3 regions of the Streptomyces longisporus genome follow, and region 1 is predicted to be linked to each of the others. Evidence: riboswitches for the same ligand, from Rfam matches in the RefSeq annotation. Region 1 holds a riboswitch; each other region holds the start of a gene.
The links. Region 1 has a riboswitch for ZMP and ZTP ahead of ABD355_RS17890 (bifunctional 5,10-methylenetetrahydrofolate dehydrogenase/5,10-methenyltetrahydrofolate cyclohydrolase). Riboswitches for the same ligand answer to the same signal wherever they lie in the genome.
Positions count from the first base shown of each region.

Region 1 (6,801 bases):
CGGGAAGTCCAGCGGCGGCGAGGCGAGCATCACACCGGTCAGGCCGCCGAAGACGAACGTGATCAGAAAACCCGCCGCCCAGAGCATCGGGGTCTCGAAGGACAGGGACCCCTTCCACATCGTTCCGATCCAGTTGAAGAACTTCACGCCGGTCGGTACGGCGATGAGGAACGTCATGAAGGAGAAGAACGGGAGCAGCACACCGCCGGTGACGTACATGTGGTGGGCCCACACGGTCACGGACAGCCCCGCGATGGCGATGGTCGCGCCGATCAGGCCCATGTAGCCGAACATCGGCTTGCGGGAGAAGACCGGGATGACCTCGGAGATGATGCCGAAGAACGGCAGCGCGATGATGTACACCTCCGGATGGCCGAAGAACCAGAAGAGGTGTTGCCACAGCAACGCGCCGCCGTTGGCCGCGTCGAAGACATGCGCACCGAACTTGCGGTCCGCCTCCAGGGCGAACAGAGCCGCGGCCAACACCGGGAAGGCCAGGAGCACGAGAACGCCCGTCAGCAGCACGTTCCACGTGAAGATCGGCATGCGGAACATGGTCATGCCCGGCGCGCGCATGCAGATGATGGTGGTGATGAAGTTGACCGCACCGAGGATCGTGCCGAAGCCGGAGAAGGCCAGACCCATGATCCACAGGTCGGCGCCGACGCCCGGGCTGCGGACCGCGTCCGACAGCGGGGAGTAGGCGAACCAGCCGAAGTCGGCCGCACCCTGCGGGGTGAGGAAGCCGCCCACCGCGATGGTCGAGCCGAGGAGATAGAGCCAGTAGGCGAGCATGTTCAGCCGCGGGAACGCCACATCCGGGGCGCCGATCTGCAGTGGCATGATCCAGTTGGCGAAGCCCGCGAACAGCGGCGTCGCGAACATCAGCAGCATGATCGTGCCGTGCATCGTGAACGCCTGGTTGAACTGCTCGTTCGACATGATCTGCAGGCCCGGACGGGCCAGCTCGGCGCGCATCAGCAGCGCCATCACGCCGCCGATCAGGAAGAACGCGAACGACGTGACCAGATACAGCGTTCCGATCGTCTTGTGATCAGTGGTCGTCAGCCACTTGAGGTGCCTCATGCCCCGCCTGTGTCCGGTCCGGGCACGCCGGTCACACTCGGGTGACGCGACGAGAATCACGGAAACGGGTGTGACGATCCGGATGGTGCCGGACACGAACGGGACATGAGCAACGACGAGATCTTCGCCGCTGCCTATCGCGAGCACTACTGGGCGGTCAGCCGCTATGTCGCGCGGCGACTGGACGGGCGGACCAGCGAGGTGGAGGAAGTGGTGGCGGAGGTGTTCACGGTCGCCTGGCGACGCCGGGCCGACCTGCCGGGAGCCCCCCTGCCCTGGCTGTACGGCGTGGCCCGCAACTGCCTGGCGAACGCGGTACGCGGCTACGGGCGGCGCCGCCGCCTGGTCGACCGCCTGGGCAACGACGAGACCGCGCACGGCCGGCAGATCGCGGCGAGCCCCGACGCGGAGACCCCGGGCAGCTGGGTGCACGAGGCACTCGCCCGGCTGTCCGAGGCCGACCAGGAGGTGCTGCGCCTGACGGCATGGGAGGAACTGGGCATCGACGAGGTCGCCGTCGCCCTCGGCTGCGGAACGAGGGCCGCATCGATGCGGCTGCACCGCGCCCGACGCCGGCTGAGAGCCGAGATAGACCGCATGGGCCCCCTGCGCCCCAGCGCGACCTCCGCCGACGCGACCCCCTCGAAGGAACCCGGCCATGGCTGACGAACTCGAACTCCTGCGCCGCGCCAACCCGGTGCCGGTCGACGGCCCCCACTACGGCGACGGCCCCCTCGACCACCACGCCGAACGCCGGCTCAACCGGCTGCTGCACGAACGCCCCACGGGCCGCCGCACCCGGCTCGTGTGGAGCCTCGCCACCACCGCCGTGGTCGCCACGACCGCGTTGGCGCTGCTGCTCAGCGGCCCCGGCACCGCGCCCGCGGTCGCCGCTCCCCGCCCGCTGGTCGTCCAGGCCGACTCCACCCCCGTACCCCTGGAAGAACTCGCCGACCGCGCACAACGGCAGGCCGCGGCGGAGGATGCGCCGAAGCTGCGCAAGGGCACACATGTGCAGTCCTGGAGCCTCGGCATGAGCGACGACAAGCCCCCGATCACGCTCCCCGAGGAGCGCGTCGTGCGCTGGCAGGCCGACGGCAGCCACACCGAGCTCGTGGTGGCGACCGACCCCCGCCACCCCGGCCGGCCGGTCCTGCGCGACGACGGCGATCCGCACCTGGTGGAGGACGGCCATGTCATCAGTAGCCAGACCTTTCCGCCCAGCTGGAGCGACGCGCCGCCCGAGTCGCCCCCGCCGAACGACACGGCGCGGCTGCGGGCCTATCTCCAGGAGGCCTCGTACACCCGCACCAGGCTGACGACCCCCGAACTCCTCGACGCCGTAGGGGCGTTGCTCGACCACTGGACCCTCGGCGCCCGCGAGTCCGCGACGCTGGCCCGGCTTCTCGCGGGCACCGAGGGGCTGCGGCCGGTCGGCCAGGTCACGGACCGGCTCGGGCGGAGCGGCCAGGCGTACGAGTACGAGGGCGCCGGTTACCGGCGGATGCTGATCATGCAGCCGTCCACCGGTGCGGTCCTCGGCCTGGAGACCGTCTTCACCAGGGCGGAGCCGGAGTACGGCGTCAAGGCCGGCGACGTCATGGACTACAGCGCCTGGATGCCCTGATCACACCCCGAGCTGCCGGGCGGCGGCAGCGACGGTCTGCTCCAGCAGCGTGGCGATCGTCATCGGACCGACACCGCCCGGCACCGGAGTGATCAGCCCGGCCCGCTCCACGGCGGAGTCGAAGTCGACGTCGCCGACGTTGCCCGGGTTGTAGCCGGCGTCGATCACCACCGCGCCGGGCTTGATGTCCTCGCCCCGGATCAACCGCGGCCGCCCCACGGCGGCGACCACGAGGTCCGCCTCCCGTACGACCGAGGACAGGTCCCGGGTACGCGAGTGGCAGTACGTCACCGTGGCGTCGCGGGCGAGCAGCAGCATGCCGGCCGGCTTGCCGAGGATGGCGCTGCGGCCCACGACCACGGCCCGCTTCCCGGACGGGTCGACGCCGTACTCGTCGAGCAGCCGCATGATGCCGCCCGGCGTGCACGACACGAAGCCCGGCAGGCCGAAGCTCATCGTCGCGAAGGAGGCGAAGGTGACGCCGTCGACGTCCTTCTCGGGCGCGATCGCCTCGAACGCGGCCCGCTCGTCGATGTGCTCGCCCATCGGGTGCTGCAGCAGAATGCCGTGCACACCGGGGTCGTCCGACAGGGAGCGCAGGGCGCCGACGAGTTCCTCGGTGGTCGTGTCGGCGGGAAGTTCCACCTGGCGCGACTCGATACCGGCCTTGCGGCAGCGGTTCCGCTTCATCCGGACATAGGTGACGGACGCGGGGTCCTCGCCGACCAGGACCGTCGCCAGACAGGGCGCCGTTCCGGTCCGTTCGGTGAGGTCGGCCGCCCGCTCTGCGGTGTCCGCGACGATGCGCCGGGCAAGGGAGGTGCCGTCGATGAGCCGGGCCTGGGACATGATCCACTCCTGGGCTGGTGTGACGTAGCGCCCAGGCGCACGGCATCGACTCTGCGTGGCCGCTTCCCGGTGGTGCTCCACCTCAGCGCCAGTCACGGCCCGCCCTCAGACTAGCCGAGCCGCCACGACGGTCAGGAGCCGATTTCACCGGTGCAGCACGCGCCGCCTTCGCGCGGCGGGAAGCCGGCGGGACCGCCTCGCTCTCAGCACCGACCGCAGCAGGGCCATCGAGGCCAGTCGTTGTGCCATACGGGTCCGAGGCCGGGCCGGACGCCCTCGCCCCAGTGCCGCACGGGCCGAGAAGGTCCAGGTCAACCGAGAGGTGACCTGAACCCTCGCGGTTCTGCCTCCTACTCGTCCCATGCCTGGATCAGAACCTCTTCGGCGATCTTGCCGTCGCGCAGTGTGATCATCGACTCGGCCAGGACCCGCGTCCCGTCCGAGTACTGGCAGGACTGGCTGTAGGCGGCATGGTCGCCCTGAATGATGCACTGGTCCACTTTGTGTGTCATGTCACGGCTGTAGATGTCTTCGAACATCGCGCCGATCTCCTGACGACCGCGCAGAACCTTGGGCTGGCTGGGCTGCGTGTTGCGGTCCACGATGCGTATCTGCGCGTCGTCCGCGTAGAGCGACAGAAGATCCGCCGCAGTGTGTCCTTCGATCCCCTTGCGCAGGGTGTCCGCGCTGAAGCCGGGAGTTGCCGTGGTGCCCATGATGACCTCCTTCGAGGGCCGCGACCCGAGGAGCTGCGGGCCGCGAAGGACCTCTCCTTTGAGGCTCCTCCGCCGCGGCAGCCTCGGCAAGCGCAGCCGGAGCACTGCCCCTGATGGGTGAGTGGCGGGGCGCGGCCGTGACCGCCGCAGGCCCGGTGACGTTGTGGGAAGCATGATCTCAACACGACGTATCGTCGCCGCCGTTGGTCTCGCCGCAGGAATCACCGCCCTTGCCGCGCCGCTTGCCTGTGCGTCCGACGCGACCATCCAGAACAAGGACGCGAGCGAGCTCAACCCGATCTCCACGCTCGACTCGCTCGCCCAGAGCGGCATCCCGGCGGAGCGCAGGGCCGAGGTGCCGCGCCCCTCCGAGCAGCTGCAGCACCTGAACCGCCTCAACAACCTCGAGCAGCTGGACCGGGTGGCCCGCATGGGAGCCGCAAGCGGGTTCCCGGGGGCCCTGTAACACGCCGACGCCGCATCGAACGTCCGCGCACAGCGAAAGGGCCGCCCCTCTCCGGGCGGCCCTTTCGCTGTGCCGGTGACCTGATCACAGCCCGGCGGTTGAAGGGTGAAGGAAGTGGAAACCGGGCCGGGGGTGCATCAGGAAGTCGTGGTGGGAGATGTTCCACGCGTAGGCGCCCGCGAGCGAGAACACCACCCGGTCGCCCGCCCTGAGCCCCGGCGCGGGGACCCGGCGGGCCAGGACGTCCTTCGGTGTGCACAGCTGCCCCGCCACGGTGACCCGGTCGCCTTCGGCGGCCGACCGCGGCCACGGGTGCGGCCAGGCGTCCACCGTCAGCACGGAACAGGGCTGGTCATGCCCCTTCGTCGCCGGGGTCCGCAGATGATGGGTGCCGCCGCGGACCACCGCGAAGTCCTCGCCGTGGCTGCGCTTCACGTCCAGCACCTCGGTGGCGTACCAGCCGCAGTACGCCGTCAGCGCCCGCCCCGGCTCGATGCGCAGGGTCAGCCCGGGGTGCGCCTCGGTCAGACGGGCGAGCCCGCTGCCGTACGCGGTCCAGTCGAAGCGGCGCTCCGGATCGGTGTAGTCGACGGTCATCCCGCCGCCGACGTTCACCTCGGCGAGCGGAACACCGAGACCCGTCACCCAGGACACGATGGACTCGGCCACCGCCAGCTGCTCCGTCGCCTCCAGGCCGCTGGCCAGGTGCGCGTGAACACCCCGTAGTTCGAGGTGCGGATACATCCCGTCGGCGAGCGCCCGGACGACATCGACGGCCTGCGCCGGATCCAGGCCGAACGGGGTGGGACGGCCCCCCATCGCCAGTGAGCTGCCCGCCAGCGCCCCGTCCGCGACCGGAAGATTGACGCGGACCAGGACCGCCACCCGTCGCCCCGGCGCGCATGTCCGCGCCAGCTCGGCCAGCATGCGCAGCTCGTACTCGCTCTCCACATGGAAACGCTCGACGCCGAGCTCCAGCGCGGCCCGCACCTCGTCCGGCGTCTTGCCGGGACCGCCGAAGGCGAGCGGCCGCTCCGGCACCGCCTTGGCCACATGGGCGAGTTCACCGCCCGAGGAGACCTCGTAGCCGTCCACGTACGGGCCGAGCGCGCCGAGGATCTCCGGCTCCGGGTTGGCCTTGGCGGCGTAGTACACCTCGACCCGCTCCGGCAGTGCGGCCCGCACCGCGGCGGCATCGGCCCGCAGCGCCGCCAAGTCGTAGAGGTACGCGGGCAGTTCGGTGGCGGGCAGGGACAGGACGCGGTCGCGGACCGCGGGTGTCGGGTCGGTCATCGGGGGCTCCCGGTCGAGTCGCGCAGGATGTCCTCGGCGAGCGGGGACGGCAGCCGGACGTAGCCGGCGTCCCGGTCCGCCTTGCGCTCCCAGCGGGTCAGCAGATTGGCCTTGGCGGGCAGTGGCACCCCGGCGAGGAGGGCGGCGAGCCTCGGTGGGCAGCCGTGGCGGTCGGCGTACCTCTGCAGCGTGGCGCGCACCCGGGACCACAGGGCCGCCTCCGCCTGCGGATGCAGGTCGGCGAGGGCGGCGAGCAGCTCGGCGATGTGGTTGACGAGCAGGCAGTAGACGACCCGGTCCCAGCCGCGCTGGGCGTCGTACGTCATCGGGTCCGCGACGTCGGGTGGCAGTGCGGCCAGCGTCTCGGCGTGGTGTTCGGGGACGAGCTTGGTGCCCTCCAGGTCGCGGAAGATGACCTGGGCGGGCATGCCGTCGGCGCCGACGCACACCAGGACGTTCTGCAGGTGGGGTTCGAGGACCAGGCCGTGGTCGAAGTAGGCGGCCAGGACGGGCGGGACGAGCAGGTCGAGATACGTCGACCACCAGGCGAGGGTGGTGCGGACGTCCGCTGCGTCGAGGAGGCGGGAGATGTGGGCGGCGCCGGTCGGGTACTCGTCGGCGACGGCAGCGGCGAGGAGGGGGACGGTGCCGGGGGCGAGGCGGCGCGGCAGGCCCTCGCGGACGATGACGCCGAAGCCCTCGAACAGATCGCGGTCGGGGGTGCCGTCCGGGCCGGGCAGCGCCAGCGTGCGGTACGCCGGTTC
Region 1 covers NZ_BAAASG010000008.1:172,505-179,305, forward strand. The annotation lists gene ctaD (aa3-type cytochrome oxidase subunit I) at 1-1,086, opposite strand, end outside; gene ABD355_RS17880 (RNA polymerase sigma factor) at 1,192-1,752, shown strand; gene ABD355_RS17885 (CU044_5270 family protein) at 1,745-2,713, shown strand; gene ABD355_RS17890 (bifunctional 5,10-methylenetetrahydrofolate dehydrogenase/5,10-methenyltetrahydrofolate cyclohydrolase) at 2,714-3,562, opposite strand; ZMP/ZTP riboswitch at 3,585-3,668, opposite strand; gene ABD355_RS17895 (nuclear transport factor 2 family protein) at 3,913-4,278, opposite strand; gene ABD355_RS17900 (hypothetical protein) at 4,451-4,744, shown strand; gene ABD355_RS17905 (type III PLP-dependent enzyme) at 4,829-6,037, opposite strand; gene ABD355_RS17910 (IucA/IucC family protein) at 6,034-6,801, opposite strand, start outside.

Region 2 (6,801 bases), on a different contig from region 1:
CAGCTTCCCGAAAGGGGGCGCCCGTCCGATCTACCGGCGGATATGCCGACGCGGGAACATCGCTCACGCCGTCTCCGCGGTCGGGGCGTCCGTGGTCGGTGCCTCCCCGAACCGCGCCAGCGCCAGCGCCCCCGCGACCGCGATCAGGAACCCCAGCACCGCAAGCCAGGCCAGCCCGTCCCGGGTGCGGTCCCCGAGCCACACCACACCCACCGCCGCCGGCCCGATCGTCTCGCCGATCACCATCCCGGCGGTGGCGGTGGTCACCGAGCCGCGCTGCAAGGCCGACGTCAGCAGCAGGAAGGCGGCGCCCCCGCCGATGACGAGGGCGTAGGTCGCCGGGTTGGTGAGCAGCTCTGACGGTGCGAGCGAGTCGATCAGCCGCACCGACACCTCCACCACCCCGAACCCGAACCCGGCTCCCAGGCCGAGCACCAGCGCCCGCCCGCGCCCGGACCACCGCCCTCCGAACAGCCCGAGCAGCAGCACCACGACGGCGATCGCGAGCATCGCGTACTTCAGCGCCGTCGACCCGTGACGGTCCCCCTCGGCCCCGGACGCCAGCCCCAGCATGGCGAGCCCGGCGCACACCACCGCGACCGCACCCCACTCCGTCCCGCTCAGCCGCACCTGCAGCAGTCGCGCCGCGACCACCCCGGTCACCGCCAGGCTGGACGCGAGCGCCGCGGCGACCGCGTAGATCGGGATCGACCGCAGGGCGGCGATCTGGAACAGGAACCCCAGCCCGTCCAGCGCCAGCCCGGCCAGATACCGCCACTGCCGCAAGGCCCGCAGCAGCAGCGCCGCCTCCCCGCCCCCACCCGTACCGGCCGTCCTCGCGGCAACCGCCTGCAAAACCGTCGCGGTACCGAAGCAGACCGCCGCGCCCAGCGCGCACACCATCCCAAAGATCACAAAGTGACTGTAGGGGAGACGCACAGCAGGCGGCGATGCCCCGGGGTCCGCTCTCACCGATCCTATGCTTTACACACCTACGTAAGGTGCATATCGATCGGCGTCCAGGGCCCCGGCCTCCGGCGCGCAGCTCAGATCCCGAGCACCGCCCGCAACTGCGCGAGCCCCCAGTCCAGGTCCTCCTTCGCGATCACCAACGGCGGTGCGATCCGCACCGTCGGACCGTGCGTGTCCTTCACCAGTACCCCCCGCTCCATCAGCTTCTCGGACACCTCCCGCCCGCTGCCGTACTGGGGCGCGATGTCGATGCCCGCCCACAGCCCCCGCCCGCGCACCGCCCTCACCCGGCCCGTGCCGCTCAACGCCCCCAGCTCCCGGTGCAGATGACCGCCCAGCTCCGCGGACCGCGCCTGGAACTCGCCCGTCCGCAGCATCGCGATCACCTCCAGGGCCACCGCACAGGCCAGCGGATTCCCGCCGAACGTCGAACCGTGCTCACCGGGCCGGAACACTCCGAGCACATCGGCCGACGACACCACCGCCGACACCGGCACGATCCCACCGCCCAACGCCTTGCCGAGCACATACACATCCGGCACCACGCCCTCGTGCTCGCACGCGAAGGTCTTTCCGGTCCGGCCAAGGCCCGACTGGATCTCGTCCGCCACGAACAGCACGTTCCGCTCGCGGGTCAGCTCCCGCACCGCCGGCAGATAACCGGCCGGCGGCACCAGCACCCCCGCCTCACCCTGGATCGGCTCCAGCAGCACGGCCACCGTGTTCTCCGTGACCGCCGACCGCATCGCCGTCAGGTCCCCGTACGGCACGATCTCGAAGCCCGGCGTGTACGGACCGAAGTCCGCCCGGGCCTCCGGGTCGGTGGAGAAGCTGACGAGGGTCGTCGTACGGCCGTGGAAGTTGTTGCCCGCGACCACGATCTTCGCCATCTCCGCGGGCACGCCCTTGACCCGGTACCCCCACTTCCGGGCCGTCTTCACGGCCGTCTCCACCGCTTCCGCGCCGGTGTTCATCGGCAGCACCAGCTCCATCCCGCACAGCTCGGCGAGCTCGGAGCAGAACGCCGCGAACCGGTCGTGATGAAACGCCCTCGACGTCAGCGTCACCCGCTCCAGCTGCGCCTTCGCCGCCTCCACCAGCCGCCGGTTGCGATGCCCGAAGTTGAGCGCCGAGTAACCGGCCAGCAGGTCCAGATACCGCCTCCCCTCCACATCCGTCATCCACGCCCCGTCCGCGGAGGCGACGACCACGGGCAGCGGGTGGTAGTTGTGCGCACTGTGCGCGTCGGCGGTGGCGATGAGCGCTTCCGTCGTGGTCACGGGACCTCCCGGGGGTGTGGCAGCCCTGCAGCGGCCCCCTCTTCCTATCGTCGCTCGCATGGTGGACGCGGGACCTGCGCTCTCCGGCGTGGCCGGTAGGCTGATCGACGGGTCGTGACTGGCGCGCATGGATGGGACGGACCATCGGGGAGCGACCCGTGCGTGACCGAGTGCCGTGCGCCTGGGCCAGACCGAGAACCGTGACCGCTTGCACGCCACGCCGCCCGGAGGCCGACGACATGTCAGAGCAGCAGCCCCTCTCCACCGAGTCCACCGCCTTCCGCGCCGCCCTCGACGTGATCCGCGCCGTCGAGCCGCGGGTCGCCGACGCCATCGGGCAGGAGGTCGCCGACCAGCGCGAGATGCTCAAGCTGATCGCCTCCGAGAACTACGCCTCCCCGGCCACCCTCCTCGCGATGGGCAACTGGTTCAGCGACAAGTACGCCGAGGGCACCATCGGCCGCCGCTTCTACGCAGGCTGCCGCAACGTCGACACCGTCGAGTCGCTCGCCGCCGAGCACGCCAAGGAGCTCTTCGGCGCCCGCCACGCCTACGTCCAGCCGCACTCCGGCATCGACGCCAACCTCGTCGCCTTCTGGTCCGTCCTCGCCGACCGGGTCGAGGCACCCTTCCTGGAGAAGACCGGCGCCCGCCAGGTCAACGACCTCACCGAGGCAGACTGGGCCGAACTCCGCCAGGCCTTCGGCAACCAGCGCATGCTCGGCATGTCCCTGGACGCCGGCGGCCACCTCACCCACGGCTTCCGCCCGAACATCTCCGGCAAGATGTTCGACCAGCGCTCCTACGGCACCGACCCCGCCACCGGCCTCATCGACTACGAGGCCCTGCGCGTCTCCGCCCGCGAGTTCAAGCCGCTGATCATCGTCGCCGGCTACTCCGCCTACCCGCGTCTGGTGAACTTCCGCATCATGCGGGAGATCGCCGACGAGGTCGGGGCGACCCTGATGGTGGACATGGCGCACTTCGCCGGCCTGGTCGCGGGCAAGGTGCTGACCGGTGACTTCGACCCGGTCCCGCACGCCCAGATCGTCACCACCACCACCCACAAGTCGCTGCGCGGCCCGCGCGGCGGCATGGTCCTGTGCGACGACTCCCTCAAGGACCAGGTCGACCGCGGCTGCCCGATGGTCCTCGGCGGCCCCCTCCCGCACGTCATGGCCGCCAAGGCCGTCGCCCTCGCCGAGGCCCGGCAGCCCTCCTTCCAGGACTACGCCCAGCGCATCGTCGACAACTCCCGCGCACTGGCGGAGGGCCTGATGCGCCGCGGCGCCACCCTCGTCACCGGCGGCACCGACAACCACCTCAACCTCATCGACGTGGCCACCTCCTACGGCCTCACCGGCCGTCAGGCCGAGGCGGCCCTGCTCGACTCGGGCATCGTCACCAACCGCAACGCCATCCCCGCCGACCCCAACGGCGCCTGGTACACCTCCGGCATCCGCATCGGCACCCCCGCGCTGACCACGCGCGGCCTGGGCACCGCCGAGATGGACGAGGTCGCGGGCCTGATCGACCGCGTCCTCACCACCGCCGAGCCGGGCACCACCAAGTCGGGCGCCCCGTCCAAGGCGCAGCACGTCCTCGACCCGAAGATCGCGGACGAGATCTCCCACCGCGCCACCGACCTCGTGGCCGGCTTCCCGCTGTACCCGGAGATCGACCTGGGCTGAGCAGCGCCCTCTCTTGAGTTGTCAAAGATCGATGGCGTTCGGAGATCGGTGAAGCTCAGATACCGGTGACGCTCACAGGTCGATGAGCTCCTGTCGTGGTTCCTCCTGCGGCGGTCCGGCACCCTGCCGGGCCGCCGCGCGCCGTATCGGCCCGCACCAGCTGCGCATACGCCTCCGGCTCCCCGGCGGGTTCGCGTGCGATCACCGCGGCCTCATCGACGATGCGGCCCCCCTCCCGCGTCCTCACAGCCTTGTTGCACCGCAGCAGACGGATCGGTTCCCAGCTGTTTCCGACCAGTTCCTGATCGGCTCGACAGACCTGAGAGAATGGTGAGCATGGCCTCTGACCGACCCCGCGTGCTCTCCGGAATCCAGCCCACCGCAGGCTCGTTCCACCTCGGCAACTACCTGGGCGCCGTCCGCCAGTGGGTGGCCCTGCAGGAGTCCCACGACGCGTTCTACATGGTCGTCGACCTGCACGCGATCACCGTTGCGCAGGACCCGGCGGAGCTGCGCGCCAACACCCGGCTCGCCGCCGCCCAGCTGCTCGCGGCCGGGCTCGACCCCGAGCGCTGCACGCTCTTCGTCCAGAGCCATGTGCCCGAGCACGCCCAGCTGGCCTGGGTCATGAACTGCCTCACCGGCTTCGGCGAGGCCTCCCGCATGACCCAGTTCAAGGACAAGTCCGCCAGGCAGGGCGCCGACCGCGCCTCCGTCGGCCTGTTCACGTACCCGATCCTCCAGGTCGCCGACATCCTGCTCTACCAGGCCAACGAGGTCCCGGTCGGCGAGGACCAGCGCCAGCACGTGGAGCTCACCCGTGACCTCGCCACGCGCTTCAACGGCCGCTTCGGCGAGACCTTCACCATCCCGAAGCCGTACATCCTCAAGGAGACGGCGAAGATCTACGACCTGCAGGACCCGTCGATCAAGATGAGCAAGTCGGCGTCCACGCCGAAGGGCCTCATCAACCTCCTCGACGACCCCAAGGCCACCGCCAAGAAGGTCAAGAGCGCGGTCACCGACACCGACACCGTCATCCGCTACGACGCCGAGAACAAGCCCGGCGTCAGCAATCTGCTCACCATCTACTCCACCCTCACCGGCAAGACGATCGCGGAGCTGGAGCAGGAGTACGAGGGCAAGATGTACGGCGCGCTCAAGACGGACCTCGCCGAGGTCATGGTCGAGTTCGTGACGCCCTTCCGGGAGCGCACCCAGCAGTATCTGGACGACTCGGAGACGCTGGACTCCATCCTGGCCAAGGGCGCCGAGAAGGCCCGTGCGGTCGCCGCGGAGACCCTCTCCCAGGCGTACGACAAGGTGGGCTTCCTGCCCGCCAAGCACTGACGCACCCCGGCGCACGCGTGTGCCACTCGGCAGAGCGCTGCACATCACTACGGTTGCGCCTGCCCGCGACCCGGCCGTGGCCGTACAGTCGATAGCCGACGGCTGAGAACAAATCCGTCACGACGACAGGAGACGACGTGGGGACCGTAACGATCGGCGTGTCGATCGCGGTCCCGGAGCCTCACGGCAGCCTGCTCCAACAGCTGCGCGCGGGCTTCGGCGACGCCGCTGCTCACGGCATCCCCACGCACGTCACCCTGCTGCCGCCGACCGAGGTCGACGGCAGCGATCTGCCGGCCGTGGAGGCGCATCTGGCCGAGGTCGCCGCGACGGGCCGGCCGTTCCCGATGCGGCTGTCCGGCACCGGCACCTTCCGGCCCCTGTCACCCGTCGTCTACGTGCGGATCGCCGAGGGGGCCGAGGCCTGCACCCAGCTGCAGAAGCAGCTCCGCGACCCGGCCGGCCCCGTACCGCGGGAACTGCAGTTCCCGTACCACCCGCATGTCACGGTCGCGCACGGCATCGACGACGAGGCGATGGACCGCGCCTTCGAGGAGCTCGCCGACTACGAGGCCGACTGGCCGTGCACCGGCTTCGCCCTCTACGAGCAGGGCGCGGACGGCGTGTGGCGCAAGCTGCGGGAGTACCCCTTCGGCGGCCTGGTGGTGCCGCCGCAGGCCGGGCACGTGGAGCGCGGCTCGCTGCCGACCCGTTGACCCCGGGCAGCTACAGGGGCAGTCGGCGGAACAGACCGCGCGGCATGTGCCGCAGCGCCGACATGACCACGCGCAGCGTGCCGGGCACCCACACCGTCTCCGAGCGCCGCCGCAGCCCCAGTTCCACGGCCGTCGCGACCGCCTCCGGCGTCGTCGCGAACGGTGTCTCCTCAAGGCCGGCGGTCATCTTCGACCGTACGAACCCGGGGCGTACGACCATGACGTGCACGCCGGTGCCGTACAGCGCGTCGCCCAGGCCCTGAGTGAAGACGTCCAGGCCGGCCTTGCTGGAGCCGTAGATGAAGTCGCTGCGGCGGGCCCGCTCGCCGGCGACGGAGGACAGCACCACCAGCGAGCCGTGGCCCTGCGTCTGCAGGGCGCGTGCGCTCACCAGGGCCGCCGACACCGCGCCCGTGTAGTTGGTCTGCGCGACGCGCACCGCCCAGGCCGGTTCGCGCTCGTCGCGCGCCTGGTCGCCGAGGATCCCGAAGGCGAGCAGGACCATGTCCACGTCGCTCTCCGCGAAGACCTTGCCGAGGGCGGTCTCGTGGGCGTCGGGGTCGAGCGCGTCGAAGGCGACGGTGTGCACATCGGCACCGTGGCCGCGCAGCTGCTCCGCGGCCTGCTCCAGGGCGGGCGAGGGGCGTCCCGCGAGCCACACCGTGCGGGTGCGGCGCGCGATGAGACGGCGGGCCGTGGCGAGCGCGATCTCGGACGTACCGCCGAGGACGAGCAGGGACTGGGGGAGGCCGAAGGCGTCCTTCACGACAGCAGCTCCTAGGTGCCCAGAGG
Region 2 covers NZ_BAAASG010000016.1:179,649-186,449, reverse strand. The annotation lists gene ABD355_RS32890 (DMT family protein) at 64-903, opposite strand; gene rocD (ornithine--oxo-acid transaminase) at 1,047-2,252, opposite strand; ZMP/ZTP riboswitch at 2,357-2,446, shown strand; gene ABD355_RS32880 (glycine hydroxymethyltransferase) at 2,492-3,943, shown strand; partial or broken gene ABD355_RS32875 (siderophore-interacting protein) at 4,047-4,190, opposite strand; gene trpS (tryptophan--tRNA ligase) at 4,280-5,293, shown strand; gene ABD355_RS32865 (2'-5' RNA ligase family protein) at 5,431-6,009, shown strand; gene dprE2 (decaprenylphospho-beta-D-erythro-pentofuranosid-2-ulose 2-reductase) at 6,020-6,775, opposite strand.
Region 2: another riboswitch for ZMP and ZTP. It lies ahead of ABD355_RS32880 (glycine hydroxymethyltransferase); the one in region 1 lies ahead of ABD355_RS17890 (bifunctional 5,10-methylenetetrahydrofolate dehydrogenase/5,10-methenyltetrahydrofolate cyclohydrolase).

Region 3 (6,801 bases), on a different contig from region 1:
TCCACCGCACCCCGCATCGCCTGGCTGCTGTTCCTGCCCGCGCTCAGCCTGCTCCTCTACGCACCGCCCGCCCTCGGTGCGTACACCGCCTCGCACGCGAGCAACAAGGCCGTGCCGAAGGCGCAGCGGTTCGATCCGCTGCCCGCGACCGTCCCGCTGCCGATGACCCTCACCGACTTCACCGCCCGGGTCCAGCAGGACCGGGAGCAGGCCGTCAGAGGCCGCAGCATCCAGATGACCGGCTTCGTCACCCCGGCGGGGCACGGCGGCGGCTGGTATCTCACCCGGATCATCTTCACCTGCTGCGCGGCGGACTCCCAGTCGGTCAAGGTCCGCATGTACGGGGCCACCGCACTGCCGGCCAACACCTGGGTGGCCGTCACCGGAACCTGGCACCCCAAGGGCACGCTCGGTACGAAGTCCGCGACGGCAGCCCTCGACGTCCACCGCACCGAGCGCATCTCCCCACCGGTCAACGCCTACACGGACGACCTTCCGCTCACGCCGTCGTGAGGGCGGATCCCGCTCCCCGCACAGGGTCGACGACGGCGGCAGCGATCCTGAACCGTTCGTCGAGCGCCCACCAGATCTCGTCCAACAGTTCCGGCCCGTTCCCGGCGTCGACGGTGACCTCGGTGAAAGGAGCGGCCACCGACACTTGTTCGCCGTCGGATTCATAGGTCGTCAGCAGGACCGCCTCGCCCGGTTGCAGATCCTCTACGGCGAGGGTCATCACGTTGCTGGTCGGGCGTGCGGCGCGGCTGGGGCGGGCGGCCCCGAAGAATGTGGTGCGTCCGCTGTCGCGGCTGATCAGCGCGGTGAGGCGGGAGGTGCGGATCGGAGGGTCGGGTTCGTACTCGAAGCCGCTGAGCGCCTCGGTCGGCGAGGCTCCCGCCCTGAGCCGTTCCGCGGCCTGGGACACCTGCTCTCCGTTGCCCAGCACCAGCCATTCGCTCGTGGTCGTGGCGGCGGCGTAGTGACGCAGGGGATCGCGCTCCCCGGGAGTGAGCGGGCCCACCACGAGGTCGTCGTCGATCAGCCGCAGCGCGCGGTCGCGTGAGGCCGGGCTGCGGCCGGTGAGGAAGTAGCCGCCCAGCACGGCCCCGGAGCGGGTGCGGGCGCACAGGACTCCGCGGCCGGGGTAGGGGTTGGCGGCCAGCAGGTCATGAACGGTGAGCATGCTGATGAGCTTTCTGGTCGGTGCGAGGGCGTCGGGTTTGGCCTGACGGGGCGTTGCTCAGTGGTGGAAGAGCCTGAGGCCGGTGCGGACCAGGCTGATCCCGTGCTCGCGGCAGGCGTCCTCGATCTCCGTGGAGCGGATCGATCCGCCCGGCTCGGCGATGTAGTCGACACCGTGCCGCTGGGCGTGGTCGACGTTGTCGCGGAACGGCAGAGCTCCGTCGGAGACGAACGAGACCCCCTTCAGACGGGCCGTCCACTCGGCGCGGCTGCCGGCCGTGAACTCCGGCACCGGCTGCGCCAGGGCAGCGGACAGCCTGGCCCTCTCGTCCGCCGTGAGGTCCCCCTCGATGAACCGGAGCTGCCAGTTGATCCGGTCCTGGCGCCGGACGCCCGGCCCGAAGGCGAGCGCGCGCACCGCCGGATGGCGGCGCAGCCACCAGGTGCCGGCCTTCGCCCCCGCCAGCCGTGTGCAGTCCACGCGGGACTGCTGCCCGGCGCCGATGCCCAGGGTCGCCCCGTCGCGCAGATAGCACACGGAGTTCGACTGCGTGTGACGCAGCACCACCAGGCCCAGCAGAAGGTCTTCCGCGGCCGTCGTGGGGAGCGCGCCGCACACGACGTTCTCCAACAGCGTTTCCGCACACGGCACTTCGTCCCGCTGCTGACTCAGCCGCAGACCGAAGAGCTCGCGCGTCTCCCGCTCCGGCGGCACAAAGGCCGGATCCGCCTCCAGGACGAGGAAGCGGCCGTTCTTCTTCCTGCCGAGTCTGCCCACGGTGCCCGGCGCATAGCCGGGCGCGATGATGCCGTCGCACACGACTTGGGCCAGCAGTTCGGCGAGCTCCTCGTCGACCGGGTGCGAGACGGCGGCGAAGTCGCCGTAGGACGACTTCGGGTCGGCGTCCCGGGCGCGCAGATACGCACTGGTCAGGGCGCCAGTCTCGGCCCGGTCGACGCCGTGCAGCTGTGCCGTCACCTCGTCGACGGGCCCGGCCACGGCCGCACCGGCTGGTGAGACGTGCTTGAAGGAAGCGGCCGCTGGCCGGCCGAGGCAGCGGCTTGCCTCCCGCACCAGCTGCCAGCCGTTCAGGGCGTCGAGCATGTTGATGTACGACGGTCTTCCGTGCACCACCCGAACCGGCCACCGGCCGGGCCGCACCGGCGTGGCATCCGCACTCTGCTGCGGGTTCATTCCGTACCGCAGATCCACGTCATGGCCTCCTCAGCGGGAACATCACCGACGGAGGCGCCCAGGCGGTCGACGCTCACGCTGAACCACGGCCGCTCCCCGGTGGTCGTCCACCCTCGCCAGTCGCGGCCGGACCCGACTCTACCGGCAACATCCGACCGGCAGGACCCGTCATCCCGCCCGGCTCCGGTGGCAGAATCGGCGGCGTGGACCGGGGGATCCTCGAGCGCGAGCCCGAGCTGGCACAGCTGGCCACGGCCGCACGGGAGGCGGCCGACGGGGCCGGTTCGGTGGTGCTCGTCTTCGGCGAGGCAGGAATCGGCAAGTCGAGCCTGGTGAGGGCCATGCCCGAGCGGCTCCCCACGCAGGCCCGGGTGCTCGTCGGACAGTGCGACGACCTCGCCACCCGGCGCCCCCTCGGGCCGTTCCGCGACCTCGTCGGCAGCGTCGGAGCCGAACTCGCCCGCGCCGTCACCGAGGGCGGCGACCGCCACCGCGTCTACGAGGCCCTGCACGGCGAGCTGGCCGTGACCCCGCACCCTGCGGTACTCGTCGTCGAGGATGTGCACTGGGCCGACGAGGCGTCCCTGGACGCCCTGCGTTTCCTCGTCCGGCGCATGGAGCGGCTGCCCGCCCTGCTCGTCCTCACCTACCGCGACGACGAGCTGAGCCGCGGACACCCCCTGCGCCACCTCCTCGGCCAGGTCTCCCGCGCACCCCGCGTGCACCGCCTGCCCCTGGCCAGGCTGTCACTCGCCGCCGTCCGCACGCTCAGCGCGGCCGGCCGCCTCGACCCCGCTCAGGTCTACGAAGTCACGTCCGGCAACCCCTTCTTCGTCGCCGAGGTCCTCGCCTCCGGCGGCACCGGGGGAGTGCCCCCGACCGTCGTCGACGCCGTGCTCGCCCGGCTGCGCGGACTGGAACCGGCCACCGTCGACGCACTGGAGCAGCTCGCCGTCGTCCCCTCGGCGGTCGAACGCCCGCTGGTGGATGCGCTGCTCCACGACGGGGTGACCGTCCTTGCCGCGGCCGAGCAGCGCGGGCTGCTGGCCGTGGCACCGGAACGGGTGGCGTTCCGGCACGAGTTGATCCGGCGGGCGGTCGCCGACTCCGTGCCCACCGCCCGGCGCATCGACCTCAACCGCGGCGTCCTCGCGGCCCTCGTCGCCCGGCCCGGCTCGGATGCCGCCCGCATCGTCCACCACGCCGCCCAGGCCGGCGACCAGGACGCCATCGCCCGCTACGGGCCCGACGCCGCTCGCGACGCCGCGGGAGCCGGTGCGCACCGCGAGGCCGCCGCCCAGCTGCGCCTCGTCCTGCGGCAACGGCACCGCTATCCTCCGCCCGACCTCGCCGACCTGCTCGAACGCTATGCCGTGGAGAGCTACACCATCGCCGACTCGACTGCCGCCGTCACCGCCCAGCGCGAGGCGGTCGCCCTGCGCCGCTCCCTCGGCGACACCCTCGCCCTCGGCGCCGACCTGCGCTGGCTCTCCCGTATCCACTGGTGGGCCGGGGACGCCGACGAGGCGCAGGAGGCCGCCCGCGAGGCCGTCGCCGTCCTGGAACACGCTGGCGACGACCGGCTGCTGGCCCTTGCGGTCAGCAACATCGCCCAGCTGCGCATGCTGTCCGACCGCTATCCCGAGGCCGTCGAACACGCCGAACGGGCCATCGTGCTCGCGCAGAAGACCCAGGACGCGGCGATCCTCTCGCACGCCCTCAACAACATGGGCACGGCCCGCTGGCGCGGTGGAGATTCCGGCGGCCGGCACCAGTTGGAGGAGAGCCTCGCGGTCGCCCTGGACGCCGGTGAGGTCGAGCACGCCTGCCGTGCCTACGCCAACCTCATCTGGACCCTGCTCGACCACCTGCAGTTCGCGGAGGCCGACCGTTTCCTGCTCCCGGCCATGGACCTGGCCGACCGCGCCGAACATCTGGGCTTCCTCACCTACCTCCATGTCGAGCTGGCCATACGCCGGCTCGCCGCCGCCGACTGGGACGAGGCCGAGCGGCACGCCGAGTTCGGCATCCACGACTTCCTGCCCGCGCGCTGCCCGGCGCTGACCGTCCTGGCCCGGGTGCGCACCCGCTGCGGCCGGCCCGGCGCCGACGAACTCCTCACCGAGGCCCGCGAGATCGCCGTACGCACGCGGGAACTTCAGCGCACGGGCCCCGTCGCCGCCGCGCTCGCGGAGGCCGCCTGGCTGCGCGGCGACCACGCCGCCGTCGTCGAGGCCGTCGCCCCGGTGCACGCCCAGGCCCGCCACCTGGCCGGTGTCCCCTACCGCGCCGAACTCGGCTACTGGCTCACCAAGTCCGGGCACCCCGTCCCGGCGGACGACTCGGGGCATCCGTATGCGCTGCAGGCTCGCGGGCAGTGGCGGCGGGCCGCGGCCCTGTGGCACACGGCGGGCTGCCCCTACGAATACGCCGCCGCCCTCGCCGAGAGCCCGGAGCCCGCCGACAAGCTCACCGCCCTCGCCCGGCTCGACGCGCTGGGCGCCGAGCCGCTGGCCCGGCTGGTCCGCGCCGAACTGCGCGGCCTCGGCGTGCGCCGCATCCCGCGCGGCCCGCTCGCCGCCACCCGCGGCAACCCTGCCGGTCTCACCGAACGCCAGCTGCAGGTGATCCGGCTGCTCGCCGAGGGCCTGACCAACTCGGAGATCGCCGCCCGGCTCGTCGTCTCCGTCCGCACCGTCGACAACCACGTCCGGGCGGTCCTCGACAAACTGGGCGCGCCGACCCGGCGGCACGCAGCCGTCCGCGCCGCGGAGCTCGGCCTGCTCGCCGAGGACGAAACGTAGGTACCCCACGGGTCCGAGCTAGGTGATGCCCACGGATGCCCCGGCGGACGCAACCCGAGTAGAACGTGCGGATCGACCCGACTCCGAAAAAAACGGGGGATATCCGTATGTCCAGTACACCCGCCCAGGCGGCACGCAGGGAACTGGCCGACTTCACCGGCGAGTTGATCGGACCCGAGGACTCCGGCTACGGACGGGCCCGCGCCGTCTACAACGCGATGATCGACCGGCGCCCCGCCCTCATCGCACGCTGCGCCGACGCGGACGCCGTGGCGCGTGTGATCGGCTTCGCCCGCACGCACGACCTGCCCCTCGCCGTCCGCGGCGGCGGCCACCACGGGGCCGGCCTGGGCACCGTCGACGGCGGCGTGGTGGCCGACCTGTCACCCCTGAAGGACATCCACGTCGACCCCGTGGCGCGTTCCGCGCGCGTCGGCGGCGGCTGCGTCTGGGGCGAGGTGGACCGGGCCACCCACCGGCACGGTCTCGCCACTCCCAGCGGCATCGTCTCCACCACCGGCGTCGGCGGCCTCACCCTCGGCGGCGGCCTCGGCCACCTGACCCGCAAGTGCGGCCTGACCATCGACAACCTCCTCGCCGCCGACATCGTCCTGGCCGACGGCCGGCAGGTGCGCGCGAGCGCCGACGAGAACACCGACCTGTTCTGGGCGATCCGCGGAGGCGGCGGCAACTTCGGCGTCGTCACCTCCTTCCTGTTCCGGCTGCACGAGGTCGGCACCGTCGTCGGCGGCCCGACCTTCTGGCCCGTGGAGATCAGCCCCGAAGTCCTCAGCGCCTACCGGGACTTCCTCCCGAACGCACCACGCGAGCTCAACGCGTTCTTCCTGTACGGCACCGTCCCACCCGCCCCGCCGTTCCCCGAGGACCTCCACCTGCGCAAGACGGCCGGGGTCGTCTGGTGCTACGCGGGCGACGACCCCGAGGCCGCCGCACGCGAGATGGCACCGCTGCTGGACGCCCTGCCGACGCCGATGCTGCACGCCGTCGGACCGATGCCCCACCCCGACCTGCAGTCCATGTTCGACGGGCTCTACCCGCCCGGCCACCAGTGGTACTGGCGTGCCGACTTCGTCAACGAGATCCCCGACGAGGCCGTCCAACTCCACGCCAAGTTCGGCGCCGAGGTGCCGACCATCCAGTCGACCATGCACCTGTACCCGATCGACGGCGCCGCCCACGACGTCGGCCCCGACGACACCCCCTGGGCCTACCGAGGCGCCCAGTGGTCCACCGTCTACGCCGGAGTCGACCCCGACCCCGCCAACGCGGAGCTCGTCAGGCGCTGGACCGTCGACTACTTCGAGGCCCTGCACCCGTACTCGGCGGGCGGCGCCTACGTGAACATGATGATGGACGAGGGCCAGGACCGCGTCCGCGCCAGTTACCGCGGCAACTACGACCGCCTGGCCCGCATCAAGGCCGACCGCGACCCGGACAATGTGTTCCGCCTCAACCAGAATGTCCGGCCCAGCTGAACGAGGCCCCGGATCACCAGGTGTCGACGAACGGGCGGTGCCCTGCCTCCGGGACAGGGCACCGCTCCAGCGCCGCGAGGATCCAGGCCCGCGACCCGGCCGGGTCGATCACCGCGTCGATCTCCAG
Region 3 covers NZ_BAAASG010000002.1:816,981-823,781, reverse strand. The annotation lists gene ABD355_RS05295 (TIGR03943 family putative permease subunit) at 1-513, shown strand, start outside; gene ABD355_RS05290 (IMP cyclohydrolase) at 500-1,180, opposite strand; gene ABD355_RS05285 (phosphoribosylaminoimidazolecarboxamide formyltransferase) at 1,238-2,392, opposite strand; ZMP/ZTP riboswitch at 2,424-2,508, opposite strand; gene ABD355_RS05280 (helix-turn-helix transcriptional regulator) at 2,578-5,178, shown strand; gene ABD355_RS05275 (FAD-binding oxidoreductase) at 5,286-6,674, shown strand; gene ABD355_RS05270 (acetyl-CoA carboxylase family protein) at 6,688-6,801, opposite strand, start outside.
Region 3: another riboswitch for ZMP and ZTP. It lies ahead of ABD355_RS05285 (phosphoribosylaminoimidazolecarboxamide formyltransferase); the one in region 1 lies ahead of ABD355_RS17890 (bifunctional 5,10-methylenetetrahydrofolate dehydrogenase/5,10-methenyltetrahydrofolate cyclohydrolase).